Regions from separate parts of the Comamonas sp. UBA7840 genome, predicted to be linked through region 2. Evidence: predicted binding sites of a transcription regulator. Region 2 holds the regulator's gene; the other holds the start of a gene.
The links. The regulator sigma-54, encoded in region 2, starts transcription at its own class of promoters, with help from an activator protein. The targets are predictions, from matches to a motif close to TGGCANGNAANCTGCTTT.
Positions count from the first base shown of each region.

Region 1: B3R00_RS00695 (P-II family nitrogen regulator) is a predicted target of sigma-54. The motif match lies at 1,242-1,259, and genes of this name have one in related genera.

Region 1 is NZ_DLTI01000004.1:22,933-29,613, forward strand. It holds gene amt (ammonium transporter) at 1-823, opposite strand, end outside; gene B3R00_RS00695 (P-II family nitrogen regulator) at 850-1,188, opposite strand; gene B3R00_RS00700 (YifB family Mg chelatase-like AAA ATPase) at 1,394-2,932, shown strand; gene B3R00_RS00705 (LysR family transcriptional regulator) at 2,933-3,850, opposite strand; gene B3R00_RS00710 (YbfB/YjiJ family MFS transporter) at 3,969-5,159, shown strand; gene B3R00_RS00715 (glutathione S-transferase family protein) at 5,209-5,811, shown strand; gene B3R00_RS00720 (ABC transporter ATP-binding protein) at 5,889-6,674, opposite strand; gene B3R00_RS00725 (ABC transporter ATP-binding protein) at 6,671-6,681, opposite strand, start outside.
Region 2 is NZ_DLTI01000038.1:3,156-14,430, forward strand. It holds gene B3R00_RS14380 (THUMP domain-containing class I SAM-dependent RNA methyltransferase) at 1-745, opposite strand, end outside; gene B3R00_RS14385 (RNA polymerase factor sigma-54) at 923-2,506, opposite strand; gene lptB (LPS export ABC transporter ATP-binding protein) at 2,570-3,340, opposite strand; gene lptA (lipopolysaccharide transport periplasmic protein LptA) at 3,340-3,978, opposite strand; gene B3R00_RS14400 (thiol:disulfide interchange protein DsbA/DsbL) at 4,094-4,741, opposite strand; gene B3R00_RS14405 (SPOR domain-containing protein) at 4,798-5,448, opposite strand; gene argS (arginine--tRNA ligase) at 5,481-7,190, opposite strand; gene B3R00_RS14415 (hypothetical protein) at 7,278-7,598, shown strand; gene B3R00_RS14420 (DUF2214 family protein) at 7,619-8,065, opposite strand; gene B3R00_RS14425 (LysR family transcriptional regulator) at 8,062-8,994, opposite strand; gene B3R00_RS14430 (malate synthase G) at 9,234-11,275, shown strand, end outside.

The DNA.
Region 1 (6,681 bases), on a different contig from region 2:
TGATGAACGCCAGACCCGCAATCCCGTTGGCTGCGCCGGCCGAGCCCGCGTTGAAACCAAACCAGCCCACCCACAGCAGCGATGCACCCACCATGGTCAGTGTCAGGCTGTGCGGGGGCAGGGCTTCTTTGCCAAAGCCGATGCGCTTGCCCACCATGTAAGCACCCACCAGGCCCGCCACGGCGGCGTTGATGTGCACCACGGTGCCGCCCGCGAAGTCCAGCGCGCCGTCTTTGGCCAGCAGGCCACCGCCCCACACCATGTGTGCCATGGGGATGTAGCTGAAGGTGAACCACAGCACAGAGAAGATCATCACGGCCGAGAACTTGATGCGCTCGGCAAATGCACCCACGATCAGCGCCACGGTAATGGCTGCAAAGGTGGACTGGAAGGCCACGAACACATACTCCGGAATGGTGGCCAGCGTCGCTGAGAGCGTGTCCGGGGTAATGCCTGCCAAGAAAATCTTGTCAAAGCCTCCAAAAAACTTGCCCTCACCACCAAAGGTCAGCGAGAAGCCGTAAATGGCCCACAGCACGGTAATCAGCGAGAAGATGGTGAACACCTGCGCCAGCACGGACAGCATGTTCTTGGAGCGCACCAAACCGCCGTAAAACAGCGCCAAACCGGGGATGATCATCAGGATCACCAGCATGGTGGAGGTCAGCATCCACGCGGTGTCACCCGCGCTCAGTGCAGGAGCGGCTTCGGCCGCGGTTTCCACGACGGCAGCCACCGCGGGTGCAGCCTCTTGGGCCCAGGCACCGGTTGCTGCGGCCATCAGGCCCAGACCCAGTGCAATTGCAGGGAGTGATTTTTTCATGTCAGTCTCTTGCCTCAAGGGTTGCGTTACAGGGCATCGTTGCCGGTTTCACCGGTACGGATACGCACGACCTGCTCCAAGTCATACACAAAAATCTTGCCGTCGCCAATCTTGCCGGTGCGCGCGGCACCTTCGATGGCTTCAATGACTTGCTCGAGCACCGCGTCATCGACGGCAGCTTCCAACTTCACTTTGGGCAGAAAGTCCACGACATATTCGGCGCCGCGGTACAGCTCGGTGTGACCTTTTTGGCGGCCAAAGCCCTTGACCTCGGTCACGGTAATACCCTGCACACCAAGCTGCGACAGGGCTTCTCGCACCTCGTCGAGCTTGAAGGGCTTGATGATGGCTGACACCATTTTCATGAGACGTTCCTCCGGGAAGCGGGAAGTTGTAAAAAGTGTTGTGACAAGCCCTTTAAGCAGGGAGCGTGCCAACCAGCGGGCTTGGTGCAGCGCGGCCAGGCGTCCTACAGTGACAACCGTGGCAATCGCCTCGAAGCACCAAATTGGTGCAACCAGATGGAACGTTTGCTGCTTTTTTACGCACTGTTTTAGGGAGAAACACGCCATGAGTTTGGCCTGCGTGCAAAGCCGGGCGCTTTTGGGGCTGCAAGCGCCTTCTGTCACCGTGGAAGTGCATTTGGCCAATGGCCTGCCCAGCTTCAATTTGGTGGGGCTGGCCGAGGTTGAAGTCAAAGAGGCGCGGGAGCGCGTGCGCTGTGCGATTGCCAACAGCGGGCTGGAATTTCCCACCAACAAGCGCATCACCGTCAATCTCGCGCCGGCCGACCTGCCCAAAGACAGTGGGCGTTTTGACCTGCCGATTGCTTTGGGCATCCTGGCGGCCAGCGGGCAAATCGATGCTGCGCGGCTGCCCGGCTGGGAATTTGCGGGAGAGCTATCGCTCTCGGGGGAGCTGCGCCCGGTACGCGGCGCGCTGGCCACCAGCCTGGCCTTGCAGCTGCAGCACATTCAGACCCGCTTGGTATTGCCCATGGAAAGCGCGGCGGAAGCGGCCTGCGCACCCCAGGCTGAGGTCTATGGCGCCCAGCATTTGCTGGACGTGGTGGCCCAGCTATTGCCCCCCTCCGCATCGCCGGATGCCAGCAGCGCGCCAGGCTGGCACAAGCTGCCCACCCCGCCACGCGCGCGCTTGCAGGGGGCCGCCGACATGGGCGAAGTCAAGGGCCAGACTCCCGCCAAGCGGGCGCTGGAAATTGCCGCAGCAGGTCAGCACGGCGTGCTGCTGGTGGGGCCGCCGGGCTCGGGCAAATCCATGCTGGCCCAGCGCTTTGCCAGCATCCTGCCCCCGATGACCGAGCAAGAAGCCGTAGAAAGTGCCGCGATTGCTAGCCTGTGCGGGCGCTTCAAAGCTGAAGAATGGGGGCTGCGCCGCACCGCCAGTCCACACCATACGGCCAGCGCCGTGGCATTGGTGGGCGGCGGCTCACCCCCGAAGCCGGGGGAGATTTCCTACGCCCACTTTGGCACCTTGTTTTTGGATGAATTTCCGGAGTTTTCACGCTCGGCGCTAGAGGCTTTGCGCGAGCCCCTGGAGACGGGCCGCATCACCATTGCCCGTGCGGCGCACAGCAGCGAATTTCCGGCACGCTTTCAGTTGGTGGCAGCCATGAACCCGTGTCCCTGCGGGTTTTGGGGCAGCGCACAGCGCGCTTGCCGCTGCACGCCCGATCAGGTGGCGCGCTACCAGGGCAAGCTCAGCGGGCCGCTGCTGGACCGTATTGATCTGCATGTGGAAGTGGCCCACCTGCCCGCCGAGCAGTTGCTGACCACACGCCAGGGCGAGGCCAGCGCAGCCATCCAAGCCCGCGTCACCCAGGCGCGGGCCATGGCCTTGGCCCGCCAGGGCTGCAGCAACCAGATGCTGCAAGGTGATGCGCTGGATCAGCACCTGCAGCTGGACGAAGCCGCCGCCCAGTTGCTGCGCAGAGCCGCCGACCGCTTGGGCTGGAGCAGCCGCGCCACACACCGTGCGCTGCGCGTGGCGCGCACGATTGCCGATCTGGCAGGCAGCCCCAGCGTGGCGAGTGCCCATGTGGCCGAGGCCATGCAATACCGCCGAGCCCTGCTGCACACGGCAACGTGATTACATCGGTGTGACTGCGGTCGCGACCATCGTCACTGCAGCACCCTCCATCGCCAGCTGCTGCACCAGGGCGCGCAACTGCGGCGACCAGCCCTGCGGCTGCGGAGCCACCAACCACGTGTCGACCACGCCAATCTGGCTGCGCAAGGGCTCCGGCAGCGGCGTGCAGTGAATGCCAAAACGCGCTTGCTGCGTGTGCATCAAGGCACGGGGCATGAGCGCAAAACCCATACCTGCGGCCACACAGCCCAAGATGGCATCGAGCGTGCCCATCTCCATGATGCGTGCCGACGTAACGCCCTGGCTGGCCAGCAGCAGCTCAATACGCTGGCGGTAGCTGCAACCTTGGCGAAAGGCCAAAAACGGTGTGCGCAGCAACACCTCCGGGCTGGGCAAGCCGGGCAGCGGCGTGGGGCTGACCAGCACCAGTTCTTCTTGGAACACCTGCAGCCCCCACCAGCGGGGCTGCGGAGGTTGGCCGGCCACAAAGGCACAGTCGAGCAAGCCGCGCTGCAAATCCTCCAGCAAACTTCCCGTTGGCCCGGTACGCAGTTGCAAATCCATGTGCGGCTGGGTTTGGTACAGCTGCGCCAACACCGGCGGCAGGCGCAAGGCGGCGGTGCTTTCCATCGCCCCGATGCGCAAGCACCCTGTGGGTGGCGCGCTGCCAGCAAATAGCGCGCAGGCTTGGTCATGCGTTTGCAGCAGGCGCTGCGCGTGGGGCAGCAAGGTGTGGCCTGCGGGCGTGAGATGTACGGGACTGCTGCTGCGCTCAATCAGCTGCACCTGCAGCTCATCTTCGAGCTTTTGGATATGGGCCGTCACATTGGACTGCACGGTGTGCAGGCGCTGGGCCGCCGCCCCAAAACTGCCGGTACTGGCCACGGCGTCAAAAATGCGCAGGGATTTGATTTGCATGGCACAAGAGCTTTCGATCTACAACATCATGAAAAACGATGATGGACTTCATTTTGAATCATTGGACATGATGATTCCAGCCCCTTAATCTGCTGCCCATTGCTCTGCAAGGCCTCCTGTGATTCAACGCTCTGAACTTCCCCTCTTTTTCACCGGCTTTCTGGCCACGCTCAGCGGCGTGGGATTGGCCCGTTTTGCCTACACCGCGCTGATGCCGCAAATGGTGCTGGCCGGCTGGTTCACGGGCGAGCAGGTGGCCTACCTGGGCGCCGCCAACCTGCTGGGCTATCTGATCGGTGCACTGGCTGCAGCTCCGCTGGCGGACCGGCTGGGCGCGGTGCGCGTGCTGGTGCTGTGCTGGGCTGCGGTGGCGCTGAGCTTTATCGGCTGCAGCTTTGCCCAGCCCATGCCCGTGTTCTTTGTCTGGCGGCTGATTTCCGGCATGGCAGGCGCCACGCTGATGGTGCTGGGCCCCTCCATCGCCATGGCGGCCACCCCGCTGGCGCGGCGGGCAGCTCTGGGCCCGCTGATGTTTTGCGGCATTGGCGTGGGCGCCCTGCTGTCGGCCACCTTGGTGCCCAGCCTGGCGCTGCAAAGCCTGGGTGCCGTGTGGTGGGGCCTGGCGCTGGTGTGCGTGGCCGCGTTATGGGGCGGCTGGCGCTGCGCACGCTTGCTGCCCGCTCCGGCCCCCATCGCCATCACCCCCCAGGCCCTAGCCCCGGCCTTGCCAGCGCCGGCCCTCTGGACGCTGCCCGTGGTGCTGGTGCTGCTGGCGTATGTCACCGACGGTTTTGGTTTTGTGCCGCACACCGTGTTCTGGGTGGACTACCTGGCGCGCGAGCTGCATCTGGGCGCCAGCTACGCCTCCACCCAGTGGGCTATTTTTGGCCTGGGCGCCGTCGCGGGGCCGCTGTGCGCCTCGCTGTGCGCCACACGCTGGGGCTGGTGGCGCACCACCGCCGGGGCCTACGCCCTCAAAGCTGCCGCCATCGGCCTGCCGCTGGTGTGGGCGGACTTTGCCGGCCATGCGGTATCGGGCTTTGTGGTGGGGGCGCTGTCGCCCGGCATGGCCGCCATCACCTCGGGCTATGTGATGCAGCTGCTGGGCCCTGCACAGCACAAAAAAATGTGGGGCTATGCCACCGCTGCGTTTGCCCTGCTGCAGGCCACGGCAGGGTATTTCATGGCCTATCTGTACGCCAGCACGGGCAGCTACCACAGCCTGTTTATCTGGGGCTGCGCGGCGCTGAGCCTGGGCATGGTGCTGATTATATTTTCGAAGCAAAAAGCGGCTTCTACGCCCGTCTAGCAAGCGCTATCAGCTCACTTTTTAATTTCTTTACTTTTTCACCTTTGCCATGCAACTTTTTCTTAACGCCACCTCCCCCTTTGCCCGTGTGGCCCGCGTGGCGGCCCTGCACCACGGGCTCGCCGATCAGCTCACGCTGGCCTGGAGTGCCCCGTGGAACCAAGACCCCGCCTTGCTCGCGGCGCACCCGCAGTTGCGCATCCCAGTGCTGGTCACCGCCGAGGGCCATGCCATCAGCGAATCGCTGCTCATCGCCCAGTATCTGGACCACATCGGCAGCGGCCCCGCCTTAGTGCCTGCTGACCACAGCGCCGCCGTGCTGGCACGCGCCAGCGTGGCCTATGGGTTGATGGAATCTGCGTTCAACGTGGTGATTGCGCGCAAATACGAGGGTGCAGCGGTGGCCGATGCCAGCGTGCTGGGCCAGCGCCGCCTGGCCGCCCTGGACCGCGCACTGGCACTGCTGGAGCGTGCGCCGCCCGCCCTGCAGGAACACCTGACGCTGGATGTGCTGTGCACCACCGTGGCACTGGACTATGTGCGTTTTCGCCTGCCGCAGCTGCTGCCAGCCCAACGCTACCCGCAGCTGCATGCGTGGCTGGCACAAGCGCTGCAGCAGCCCCATTTGCACGCTACGCGGTTTGAGGGCTAAGCGGCACAGCGCGCATATCCGCTCATCCGCGCACTGCTGCACCAAGCTGTGCACGGCAGCGGGCTGCAAAGCGCTTTTCAGACGCCCAAATACTGCTGGCGCACCTGGGCATTGCCCGCCAGCTCGGCCATGGGGCCGCTGTGCACGATCTGGCCTTTTTCCAGCACATAGGCGCGGTCAGCCACCACCTGCGCAAACGGCAGGTTTTGCTCGCTCAGCACAATGGCAATGCCCTGGGCTTTGAGCTGCAAAATGGTTTTAGCCATTTGCTCCACGATCAGCGGCGCCACCCCTTCGCTGGGCTCATCCAGGAGCACCACATAGGGCTGGCCCATCAACGTGCGCGCTACGCTGAGCATTTGCTGCTCGCCACCGCTCATCTGGCCGCCGGGGCGCTGGGGCATTTCACCCAGATTAGGAAACAGTGCAAAAAGCTTTTCAGGCGTCCAGTGCGGCAGCGCACTGCCGTCGGGCCAACTGCGCGCTGCCTGGCGGCCCACTTCCAGGTTTTCCAGCACCGTTAGCTCGGTAAAGATGCGCCGGTCTTCGGGCACATAGCCCAGGCCCAGCCGCGCAATCTGGTGCGAGGCTTTGCGGCCAATGTCAGCACCCATGAAAAGAACTTTTCCTTGGCGCCGCTCCACCAGCCCGACCATGGATTTGAGCGTGGTGGATTTGCCCGCACCGTTGCGCCCCATCAGCGCCACCACTTCGCCGCGCCCCACGTGCAGCGACACGCCGTGCAAGATGTGTGCGGCGCCATACCAAGCGTTCAGGCCTTCTACCTGCAGCAAAGGGGTGGATGGTGTTTTTGGCACTTGAGGCATATCTGACAAGCGCTGATAGCTATCAACTTCATTCATTGCGACT
Region 2 (11,275 bases):
GGATTTGCTCCCACACATGGCGCTGGAACGGCACCAGCTTTTCAAACGCAAAGCGGCGCAAGATGCCAGCGGGAATTTTTCGCGCAATCTGTGCCGCCTCAATCACTACCGTGCCAGAGCCACAGCAGGGGTCGTACAGCGGCTGTGGATTAGGGCCATGCGGGTTCCAGCCCGTGGCGGCAATCATGGCGGCGGCCAGGGTTTCCTTGAGCGGTGCATCGCCCTTGTCCTCGCGCCAGCCGCGCTTGAACAGCGCTTCGCCCGTGGTGTCCATGTACAGCGTGCAGGTGTCGGTGGTCAGGTGCATGTGCACACGCACGTCAGGGTGGTGGGTTTCCACACTGGGGCGCACGCCATTGCGCTTGGCGCGGAAGCGATCGGCAATCGCATCCTTGACCTTGAGGGCCGCAAAATTAAGGCTGGTCAGCGGACTGTGCTGGGCCGTCACCTCAATCTTGAAGGTCTCTTTGGGCGAGAACCAGATTTCCCAGGCCACCTCGCTGGCGGCGCGGTACAGATCATTCTCGCTGCGGTACTCGGTGAACGACAGCTCCACCAGCACCCGCTGGGCCAGACGGCTGTGCAGATTGAGCAGCATGGCGTCGCGCCACATCGCGCGCACCATGACACCGCCCCGGCCCGTGAGCACGTCATCCTTGCCCACGCCCGTAATAGCGCGCACTTCGTCGGCCAGAAAACCCTCAACGCCAGCGGCGCAGGGCAAAAACAAATGCAATTGGTTCATAGCAGGGGTCCAGCATACGCGAGCCGCCTCGCCGTGGTGTGGCTGCCGGCAGACTCCCGCTGAAAGCAAAAACGCAGCGTCAGCCGCTGCGTTCTCGATGGTGTTCTAGGCGGTAATTTTAAAGGGCCGTGCCGACCTGCGCTACTGCACAGGTATCAACCCGGCCCTTCAGCGTGCTTAGAGCGCCTTGCGCAGGTTCGCTGGCGCAATTTTGAGCGCCTCGCGGTACTTGGCCACGGTGCGGCGCGCGCATTCAATGCCTTGCTCCTTGAGCATCTCGGCAATCTGGCTGTCCGACAGCGGCTTTTTGGTGTTTTCGGCCGCCACGAACTGTTTGATCAAGGCACGCACCGCCGTGCTGGAGGCATTGCCGCCCGTCTCCGTGCCCAGCCCGGAACCAAAGAAGAATTTCAGCTCATAGGTGCCGTGCGGTGTGGCCATGTACTTGGCCGTGGTCACGCGGCTGATGGTCGATTCGTGCAAGCCCAGCTCATCGGCAATGTCGCGCAGTACCAGCGGGCGCATGGCCAACTCGCCATGTACGAAGAAGTTCTTTTGCCGGTCAACGATGGCCTTGGACACGCGCAAGATGGTGTCAAAGCGCTGCTGCACGTTCTTGATAAACCAGCGCGCCTCCTGCAGCCGCTGCTGCAGGCCGGCGTGCCCGTCGCTGCCCTTGTGGCTGCGCAGGGCGTTGGCGTACACATCGTGCACGCGCAGGCGCGGCATCACGTCCGGGTTGAGCTGCACGCTGAACTGCGCCAGACCGTCCGTACCCTTGCGCAGCAACTTCTTGACGATCACATCGGGCACGATGATGTGGCGCTCCACATCGGCAAAACGGCGCCCCGGTTTGGGCTCCAGCCGCGCAATCACACCCAGCGCGGCACGCACCTTGGCTTCGGGCAGGCCACAGGCCTGCATCAGTTTGCGCACATCGCGCCGCGCCAGCATGTCCAGCGGCTGCGCGCACACCTGCAGCGCCACCTCCAGCAGCTCGTCCCGCGGGTCCTCGCGGTGCAGGTGCAACAGCTGCAGGCGCAGGCATTCGGCCAGATCGCGTGCGCCCACGCCCACCGGCTCCAGCGACTGCAGCAGGCGCAGTGCTACGGTGAAGCGGTGCACCAGCTCGTCCAGCTGCTCCAGATCGTCGGTGCCAGCCAGCCCTTCAGCCAGCTCCTGCAGCGAATCTTCCAGGTAGCCGTCGTCGTTGAGGTTTTCGATCAGAAACCGCAGGGCGTAGCGGTCGAGCTCGGACAGGCGCAGCGACAGCGCCTGCTGGTGCAAAAAGTCGGTCAGCGACTCGTGGCTGCCCGCCAAGTCCAAGGCAGTGGGCGCATCGTCATCGTCGTTGCGCTGACCGCGTGCGGAGGCCTCACCGCCCCATTCACCCTCGTCGAAGGACGACATGTCCACGCTGCCGTCGCCTTCCCAGTCATTGGGCACATCGCTTTCCGGCGCTGAAAATTCTTGGTCTTTTTGGCCTTCAGCGCTTGCTGCGCCTGCGCTGTCAGCTATGGAATATGAAAATTCTTCCGCCGTGTCTGCATCCCCCTGCGGGGCGGTATTGGCACTGTCGAGGCCAAATTCTTCGCGCGGCGCATCCTCGGTCGCGATCTCGAGGAAAGGGTTGTCGTCGAGCATCTGCTCAACTTCTTGGGACAGCTCCAGCGTCGATAGCTGTAAGAGGCGAATGGATTGCTGCAGTTGCGGCGTAAGTGCTAAATGCTGTGAGACCCGCAGTGACAAACCTGGCTTCAACGCTGTACTCCCTCTGTGTGCTCTCTCGACCCTTGTTGTTTTTGATAACGCTGCTGAGGAGGGTTACATGCGGAAGTGCTCGCCGAGGTAGACCCGGCGCACATCCGGATTTTCGACAATCTCCTGCGGCGTTCCCTGTGCCAGCACCGTGCCATCGCTGATGATGAACGCGTGGTCACAAATGCCCAAGGTTTCACGCACGTTGTGGTCGGTAATCAGCACGCCGATGCCGCGCTCCTTGAGAAAGCCGATGATGCGCTGGATCTCGATCACCGCGATCGGGTCGATACCGGCAAAAGGCTCGTCCAGCAAGATAAAGCGTGGGTTGGTAGCCAGCGCCCGCGCGATCTCGACACGGCGGCGCTCACCGCCGGACAGCGCCAGCGAGGGCGACATGCGCAAATGCTCAACGCGCAGCTCTTGCAGCAACTTGCTCAGCTGAGCTTCAATCTCTGCCGACGACAGCGGCTTACCCGCTGCGTCTTTTTGCAGCTCCAGCACGGCACGCACGTTGTCTTCCACATTCAGCTTGCGAAAGATCGACGCTTCTTGCGGCAGGTACGACAGCCCCAGGCGCGAGCGCTGGTGGATGGGCATATTGCCCACCGAGTGCCCATCGATGAGCACATCCCCACCATCGCTGCGCACCAAGCCCACAATCATGTAAAACGACGTGGTTTTGCCAGCGCCATTGGGGCCCAGCAAGCCCACCACCTCACCTTTTTGTACCGTGATGGAGACGTCTTTGACCACCTTGCGGCTGCCGTACGACTTGGCCAGATGGCGGGCCTCCAGCTTGCTGGTGCCTGCGATGTCTTGGGTCTGCTCAGCCATTACTTTCCTTGCAAATTCAGGGTGCCGGAAGGCTGCAAGGGCTGCGCTGGGGCGGTCGAGGGTGATGGGGCAGCGGTGGCCTTGGGCGCCAAAATAGCGCGCACGCGGCCCCCGGAGCCAGCGGGTGCCGACGAGGGCTCATTGCTGCGCTTTTCACCATCCACGGTAAACACGTCGGTCAGATTGTTATAGGTGATGACGCTGCCCATGATGTCGTCGCTGAGCTTGCCACCGGTATAGCGGCGCAACTGTCCACGGCGAATCAGCTTCACATCATCGGTCTGGCCGTTGTACTCAATGACCTCGCCCTCGCCTTCGACAAACTCTTCGGGAGCGCCGGGCGCCGTGTCACGCTTTTGCCGGAAAAACGCACGCTTGCCGGGTTCTGCCTTGACCACGCCATGCTGGTAGCCCTGTGCATCTTGGCGCACATCCAGCTGCGCACCGCGCAACACGATCGAGCCCTTGGTCATCACCACATTGCCGGTGAACACACTGGTTTGCTTGAGCTCGTCATGGCGCAAGGCATCCGCTTCAATGTTCATGGGCTTGTCACGGTCAGCACGCTCGGCGTGCGCAATACCGGAAACGCCGACAAAGGCGGTCAACAAGAGGCAGGTGAGGAGTTTGGGTGTCATGTGGGCAGGGCACGTTTCTTGCAGCACATTGTAGTCATGCATGCTCGTTTTCCATGAAAAAAGCCCGCACAAGGCGGGCTTTGTGGCTGCGCAAGGGCTCGCAACCCTGTCTGCATCAGGCGTTGGCGCTTTGTGCAACCAAATGCTGCACCACATTCAGCACGTTGGCCATGCTGCCTGCGCGGGGGCCGTCGGTGTAATAGCGGCCTGCCACGCCCATGGAAGGCACGCCTTCCACGTCGTAGGCTTGCTGCAGCGCGGTAGCCTTGCGCACTTGGCTGGACACGTTGAACGAGTTGTAGATTTCCTTGAACTTGTTCACATCCACGCCTTGCTTGGCCACCCAGTTGAAGATGTCCTCATCCTTGGCCAGTTTGTTGCGCTCCACGTGAATGGCGCGGAATACCTTGACGTGCATGGCATCAAAGTTGTCCATGGCTTGCAGCGCAAAGTACAGCTTTTGCTGGGGTACAAAGCTGGCGTTGAACGCCACAGGCACGCGGCGCACGACCACGTTGGCCGGAGCTTTTTGCTTCCAGGCCGCAAAAGTGGGCTCAAAGTCGTTGCAGTGCGGGCAGCTGTACCAGAAGAACTCCACCACTTCCACCTTGCCTGCGGGGGCTTCGGTGGGTGCAGGCTTGGAAAGGCGCACATAGTCCTTGCCTTCCTTGGGGGCTGCTTGCTGCGCGAATGCAGTGTTGGCACCCCAAGCCAGGGAAGTTGCAGCAGTGGCTGCGGCCAAAGAGAACTGGCGGCGTTGCATCAAAGAGACTCCTTCACGAGATATGGTTGGTATTGAGCATAGGTCGCTCAAAAAGTTCATTGCTGCACGCGCACCAAGGCCGAATCCACCCCAGCGCCGTCCAATTTTTGCTTCAGCTGCTCCGCATCACCACGTTTGGCGAAAGGGCCCACGCGCACGCGGAACACCGGGCGTCCATTTTGCTCACGCTCACTGATGCGCGCTTCCCAGCCCAGCATCGCGAGTTTGGCACGCTGGGCATCCGCATCACCCTGGGTGCGGAATGCGCCAGCCTGGACAAAATAGCTAAATCCGTCCGAGCCAGCGTTGGCGGTGCTGGCGGCCGCCTTGGCTTCTGCCGCAGCTTTGGCATCAGAGGCTTTGACCTGCGCCTTGGCCAAATCACCCAGCGGGTCTGCCGTAGCCGCTGGCGGCTTGGCAACCGGGTCGACGGGGGGAATGGCGGCAGAAGTGCCAGGTGCTTCTGGCGCTGCCGCAGCAGGCGCCTGGGGCGCGCGCGAAGGCGAGCTGCCGTAGAGCGGCGAATTGGGGTCCCAACTGCGGTTGCGCTCCTGTTCGGTTTTCTCGATGTCGCGGTGCTCGCCCTTGTTGAGGAAAGGCACTGGCACTTTGGTGACGTACACCGCCACACCCAGCGCAATGCCCAAGCCCAAGATCAAACCAATGATGAGCCCCAAGATGGTGCCACCACGCTGCTGCTTACCCATAAAACCGCCTGTCACGTTGCTTGTTGTTTCGCTTACATGCGCTCGGGTGCGCTCACACCCAGCACAGCCAAGCCATTGTGCAGCACTTGCGCAGTCGCAGCGACCAGTGCCAGACGCGCCAGTTTCACGGCCTCGTCGTCCACCAAGATACGCTCTGCGTCGTAGTAGCTGTGGTAGGCGGAAGCCAAATCTCGCAAGTAGAAAGTGACGTCATGCGGGGCGTTGCCAGCGGCGGCGGCCGTCAGCATTTCGGGGTACTTGGCCAGCAGCAGCATCAACGCCTGGGCCTGCGGCCCTTCCAGCGCAGACAGATCCACATCCTTGAGCGCAGCCACACCAGCGCCACCAGCTTCTTGCCAGGCACGCAGCACCGAGCAAATGCGCGCATGCGCGTACTGCACGTAGTACACGGGGTTGTCGTTGTTCTGCGCCACGGCCAGGTCCACGTCGAAGGTGTACTCGGTATCGGGCTTGCGGCTGAGCAGGAAGAAGCGCACGGCGTCTTTGCTGGTCCACTCGATCAGGTCACGCAAGGTCACATAAGAGCCGGCGCGCTTGCTGATCTTCACTTCTTCGCCATTGCGCACCACACGCACCATGGTGTGCAACACGTAGTCGGGGTAACCCTGGGGGATGCCCACATTCGCGGCCTGCAGACCGGCGCGCACGCGGGCAATCGTGCCGTGGTGGTCCGTGCCCTGGATGTTCACCACCTTGCCGTAGCCACGCTGGAATTTCTGGATGTGGTAGGCCACATCGGGCAGGAAGTAGGTGTAGTGACCATCGGACTTGCGCATCACGCGGTCCTTGTCATCACCAAACTCGGTGGACTTGAGCCACAGCGCACCGTCTTGCTCATAGGTGTAGCCGCTGGCAATCAGGCGCTGCACCGTATCGGCCACGTGGCCGTTGGTGTAGAGGCTGGACTCGAGGTAGTACTCGTCAAACTTCAGGTTGAACGCCTGCAAGTCCTTGTCCTGCTCGTTGCGCAGATAGGCCACGGCAAAGTTGCGGATGTTTTCGTAGTCCTCGACGTCCCCGTTGGCGGTGAACTCGCGGTCATCGGCCTTCACGGTTTCCTTGGCCAGGAAAGCAGCCGCGATGTCGGCGATGTAGTCGCCGTTGTAGAAGTTCTTGGCCAGGGGGTTGTCGCTGTCGGTAGGCCAGCAATCGTCACCGGGCTTGAAGCCCTTGGCGCGCAACTGGGTGGACTTGGTCAGGGTATCAATCTGCACACCCGCGTCGTTGTAATAAAACTCGCGGTGCACCTTCCAGCCCTGGGTGGCATACAGGTTGCTGATGGCATCGCCAATTGCGGCCTGGCGGCCATGGCCCACGTGCAGGGGGCCTGTGGGGTTAGCAGAGACAAACTCCACCAGGATGTTTTCACCACGGTCGGCCTGATAGCCAAACTGCTCGGCCTGGCCCAGCACTTCACGGATGATTTCTTGCTTGGCGGCGGGCTTGAGGCGAATGTTCAAAAAGCCGGGGCCTGCGATCTCAATCGCCTCCACCCACTGCTGAAAAGGTGCTGTGGCCATCAGGGCGGCTTGCAACTGCTCGCCCAGCGCACGGGGGTTGGCCTTCAGCGGCTTGGCCAGTTGCATGGCTGCCGTACAAGCGAAATCGCCATGGGCTGCCACTTTGGGGTTTTCAAACGCAGCGCGTGCGCCGGCGCCTGGCGAAAGGGTTTCGAGCTCAGCCGCCAGGGCGGCGAGCAATTCTTGTTTGACAGAAAGCATCAGGCGATTTTACGTGCGCAGGGCACAATCTGCCCAAGCCTTGAAATCACGCATACAGGGCATCCGAAAAACGTCAGGGAGATGGTTTTGCAAACTTCACGCTGTGCGCAGGCCTGCTTGCTGCTGGGCGTGGCCTTCCAGAGCTACGGCGCCAACACCCCCTGTTCAGGGCGCAAAGGGGGCATCGACCATTGCATGGGTAGCCAGTTTGTCTGTAAAGACGGCTCCCTCAGCGCATCACGCAAAATTTGTAGCGATGCACGCGCCCCTGCTGCGGTGCGCGCTTTCCAGGCCCCGGCCGCTACCGACACCACCTGCAGCTGCCGCAGCGGTGCGGTGTGTACCGGCCCACGCGGCGGGCGCTATTGCATCTCAGACAGTGGGCGCAAAAGCTATGTGCGCCGCTAAAGGCATCTGCCCTCGCAGGGCTACATGCCCCGTGCCCAGAACACGGCAATCACCGCGATCACGGGAATGATGTGGGCTTGCACCATGATCCAAGTGCGCACCGCGCGCACCGCCTCGGGCTGGGGCAAGGTGCCCGCCCCATCCAGCGCCTTGAGCCACTTGCGGATGGTGAAGGTGGGACGCAGCGACAAGATGGCCGCCACAAAAAACAACAGCATCTTCAGGTGAAACAGCGGCTGGCTGACGTACCACGTCATGCCCTTGGCACCCCAGACGATGCGGGCAATACCCGTCAGCAGCAGCGCCAGCGCGGCCAGGCCGTAAATCATGTCCAGCCTGGCCAAACGGCGCACTACCGCAGCATTCATCCACTCCGCACGGCACAGCGCCGCCTCACTGGAGAGAAACACCACCGCCGTCAGAATGGCCACCAGGTGCAGGCTGGCCAAAATTGCTTCCCAAGTCATCGCGCTATCCCCTTGCTCCAAAACTCAGGGCGTTCATATTGCCCCTTGAGGTAGTCCATCCACAGGCGCAAGCGCAGCGTCATGTGCTTGCGCTGTGGAAACACCACGTAAATCCCGTTGGGTGGCGCGGCAAATTCCGCCAGCACCTCCTGCAAACGCCCCGCTGCAATTTCTGACTCTACCTCCCAGGTGCTGCGCCATGCAACGCCCCAGCCTCCCAGGCACCAGTCATGCAGCACCTGGCCGTCGGAGCAATCCAGCGGCCCCGTGGGCTTGAAGTGCACCACCTCGGTGCCGCCATCGCGGCTGGGCAGGCGAAAGGCCCAGCCCCGGGTTTGCGAGGCGTCGCTGGACAGCGTCAGGCAGCGGTGCTGCGCCAGCTCGGACGGGTGGTGGGGCGTGCCATAGGCCTGCAGGTAAGCGGGTGTGGCCACGCACAGGCGGCGGTTGTCCGCCATGCGCACGCTGATCAGCGAGGAATCGGGCAAATCCCCCACCCGCACCGCGCAGTCATAGCCCTCCCCGGCCAAGTCCACCACGCGGTCGCTCAGGTTCAAAGAGATGGTGACATCGGGGTGCAGGTCGTGGAACAGCGGCACCAGCGGTGCCACATGGCGGCGGCCAAACCCTGCCGGGGCGGTGATGCGCAAATGCCCGGTGGCCTTGACGCCGCCTGCAGAAACACTGGCCTCGGCATTGGCCACATCGCTCAGCAGACGCTGGCAGTCTTCCAAAAAAGCGCTGCCCTCGTGCGTGAGGCTGATGCGGCGTGTGGTGCGCACCATGAGCTTGACGCCCAGGTGCGCCTCCAGCGCATCCAGCCTGCGCCCCATGATGGCGGGCGCCACCCCTTCGGCCTTGGCGGCGGCCGTCAAACTGCCTTTGGTCGCAACCGAGACAAAGGACTCGAAGGCTTTGAGTTTGTCCATGGCACAAATAATTTATGAACCAAATTGGCCTCTAACGCTTATACACCAAGCGCTAGCAGCTATGTTTTCTGCATATTCTTCCGTACAGCAGATGCTTGAAGTGTTGCCCACTTTTGCATAAAAGTCATCAGTTATAAGCTTTTTGCCCAATTTATTAACTCCAAACTTTGCAATACAGTGGGAGCAAGGCTCCAAATACTGGGGCTTTGGTTTTCTACTGATCCAAGGGGGTTACCACCATGACTGCACGCACCCAAGTTCACGGCCTGCAAGTTGCCAACGAACTGCACACTTTCATCAACGAGCAGGTTCTGCCCGGTACCGGCGTCGATGCTGCCGCCTTCTGGAAAGGCTTTGATGCACTGGTGGCCGATCTGGCCCCCAAGAATGCTGCCCTGCTGGCCGAGCGCGACCGCCTGCAAGCCGAGCTGGACACCTGGCACAAGGCCAACCCCGGCCCCATCGCCGACATGGCGGCATACCAAAAATTTCTGACACAGATTGGCTATCTGGTCGAGTCGCCCAAGGACGCCAAGGCCACCACCGAGAACGTGGATGCCGAGCTGGCCACCATGGCCGGCCCCCAGCTGGTAGTGCCCATCCTGAACGCGCGCTACGCACTGAACGCCGCCAACGCGCGCTGGGGCAGCCTGTATGACGCGCTGTACGGCACCGACGCCATCAGCGAAGAAGGCGGCGCCGAAAAGGGCAAGGGCTACAACCCCGTGCGCGGCGCCAAGGTCATTGAATTTGCACGCAACTTCCTGGACCAGGCCGTGCCACTGGCTGCGGGCTCGCACAAAGATGCAGCGGCTTACCAGGTCGAAGGCGGCAAGCTGGTCGTGACTTTGAAGAACGGCAACACCACGGGCTTGAAGGATGCGGACAAGTTCGTCGGCTACCAAGGCGATGCGGCTGCGCCCACTTCGGTGCTGCTGAAGAACCACGGCCTGCACATCGACATCATCATCAACAAGTCCACCCCCATCGGCCAGACCGATGCTGCGGGCGTGGCCGACGTGGTGGTGGAAGCCGCCGTCTCCACCATCTTGGACCTGGAAGACTCCGTGGCTGCGGTGGATGCCGAAGACAAGGTACTGGGCTACAGCAACTGGCTGGGCATTTTGAAGGGCACGCTGACCGAGTCCTTTGAAAAGGGCGGCAAGACCATGACCCGTGGCCTGAACGGCGACCGCATCTACACCGGTGCAGATGGTCAGCCCGTCAAGCTGCACGGCCGCTCGCTGATGTTCCTGCGCAATGTGGGCCATTTGATGACCAACCCCGCCATCCTGTGGGGCGCAGAAGGCAAAGAAATTCCTGAAGGCATTCTGGATGCCGTGGTCACCACCGCCATCGCCATGCACGACCTGCAGGGCCACGGTGCCAACGGCATCCGCAACAGCCGCACCGGCAGCGTCTACATCGTCAAGCCCAAAATGCACGGCCCCGCCGAAGTGGCGTTTGCCGACACCCTGTTTGGCCGCGTGGAGCAACTGCTGGGCCTCAAGCCCAACACCGTGAAGCTGGGCATCATGGACGAAGAGCGCCGCACCAGCGCCAACCTGAAGGCCTCCATCGCCGCCGCCCCTGCGCGTGTAGCCTTCATCAACACGGGCTTCCTGGACCGCACCGGCGACGAAATGCACACCGCCATGCACGCCGGCCCGATGGTGCGCAAGGCCGACATGAAGGCCAGCGCCTGGCTGCCCGCTTACGAGCGCAACAACGTGCTGGTGGGCCTGACCATGGGCCTGCGCGGCCGTGCCCAGATCGGCAAGGGCATGTGGGCCATGCCTGACCTGATGAAGGCCATGCTGGAGCAAAAGATTGGCCACCCCAAGTCGGGAGCCAACACCGCCTGGGTGCCATCGCCCACCGGCGCGACGCTGCATGCCCTGCACTACCACCAGGTGAACGTGGCCGAGGTGCAAAAGGAGCTGGAAAAAACCAGTGCCGACACCGAGCGCGCCAACATCCTGGCTGACCTGCTGCAAATTCCCGTGGCCAAAGACCCCAAGTGGACGGACGCCGAAAAGCAGCAAGAAGTCGACAACAACGTGCAAGGCATTTTGGGCTACGTGGTGCGCTGGGTGGACCAGGGCGTGGGCTGCTCCAAGGTGCTGGACATCCACAACGTGGGCCTGATGGAAGACCGCGCCACGCTGCGCATCTCCAGCCAGCACATCGCCAACTGGCTGCTGCACGGCGTGGTCTCCGAGCAAATGGTGCGCGACAGCTTTGCCCGCATGGCCAAGGTGGTCGACCAGCAAAACGCCGG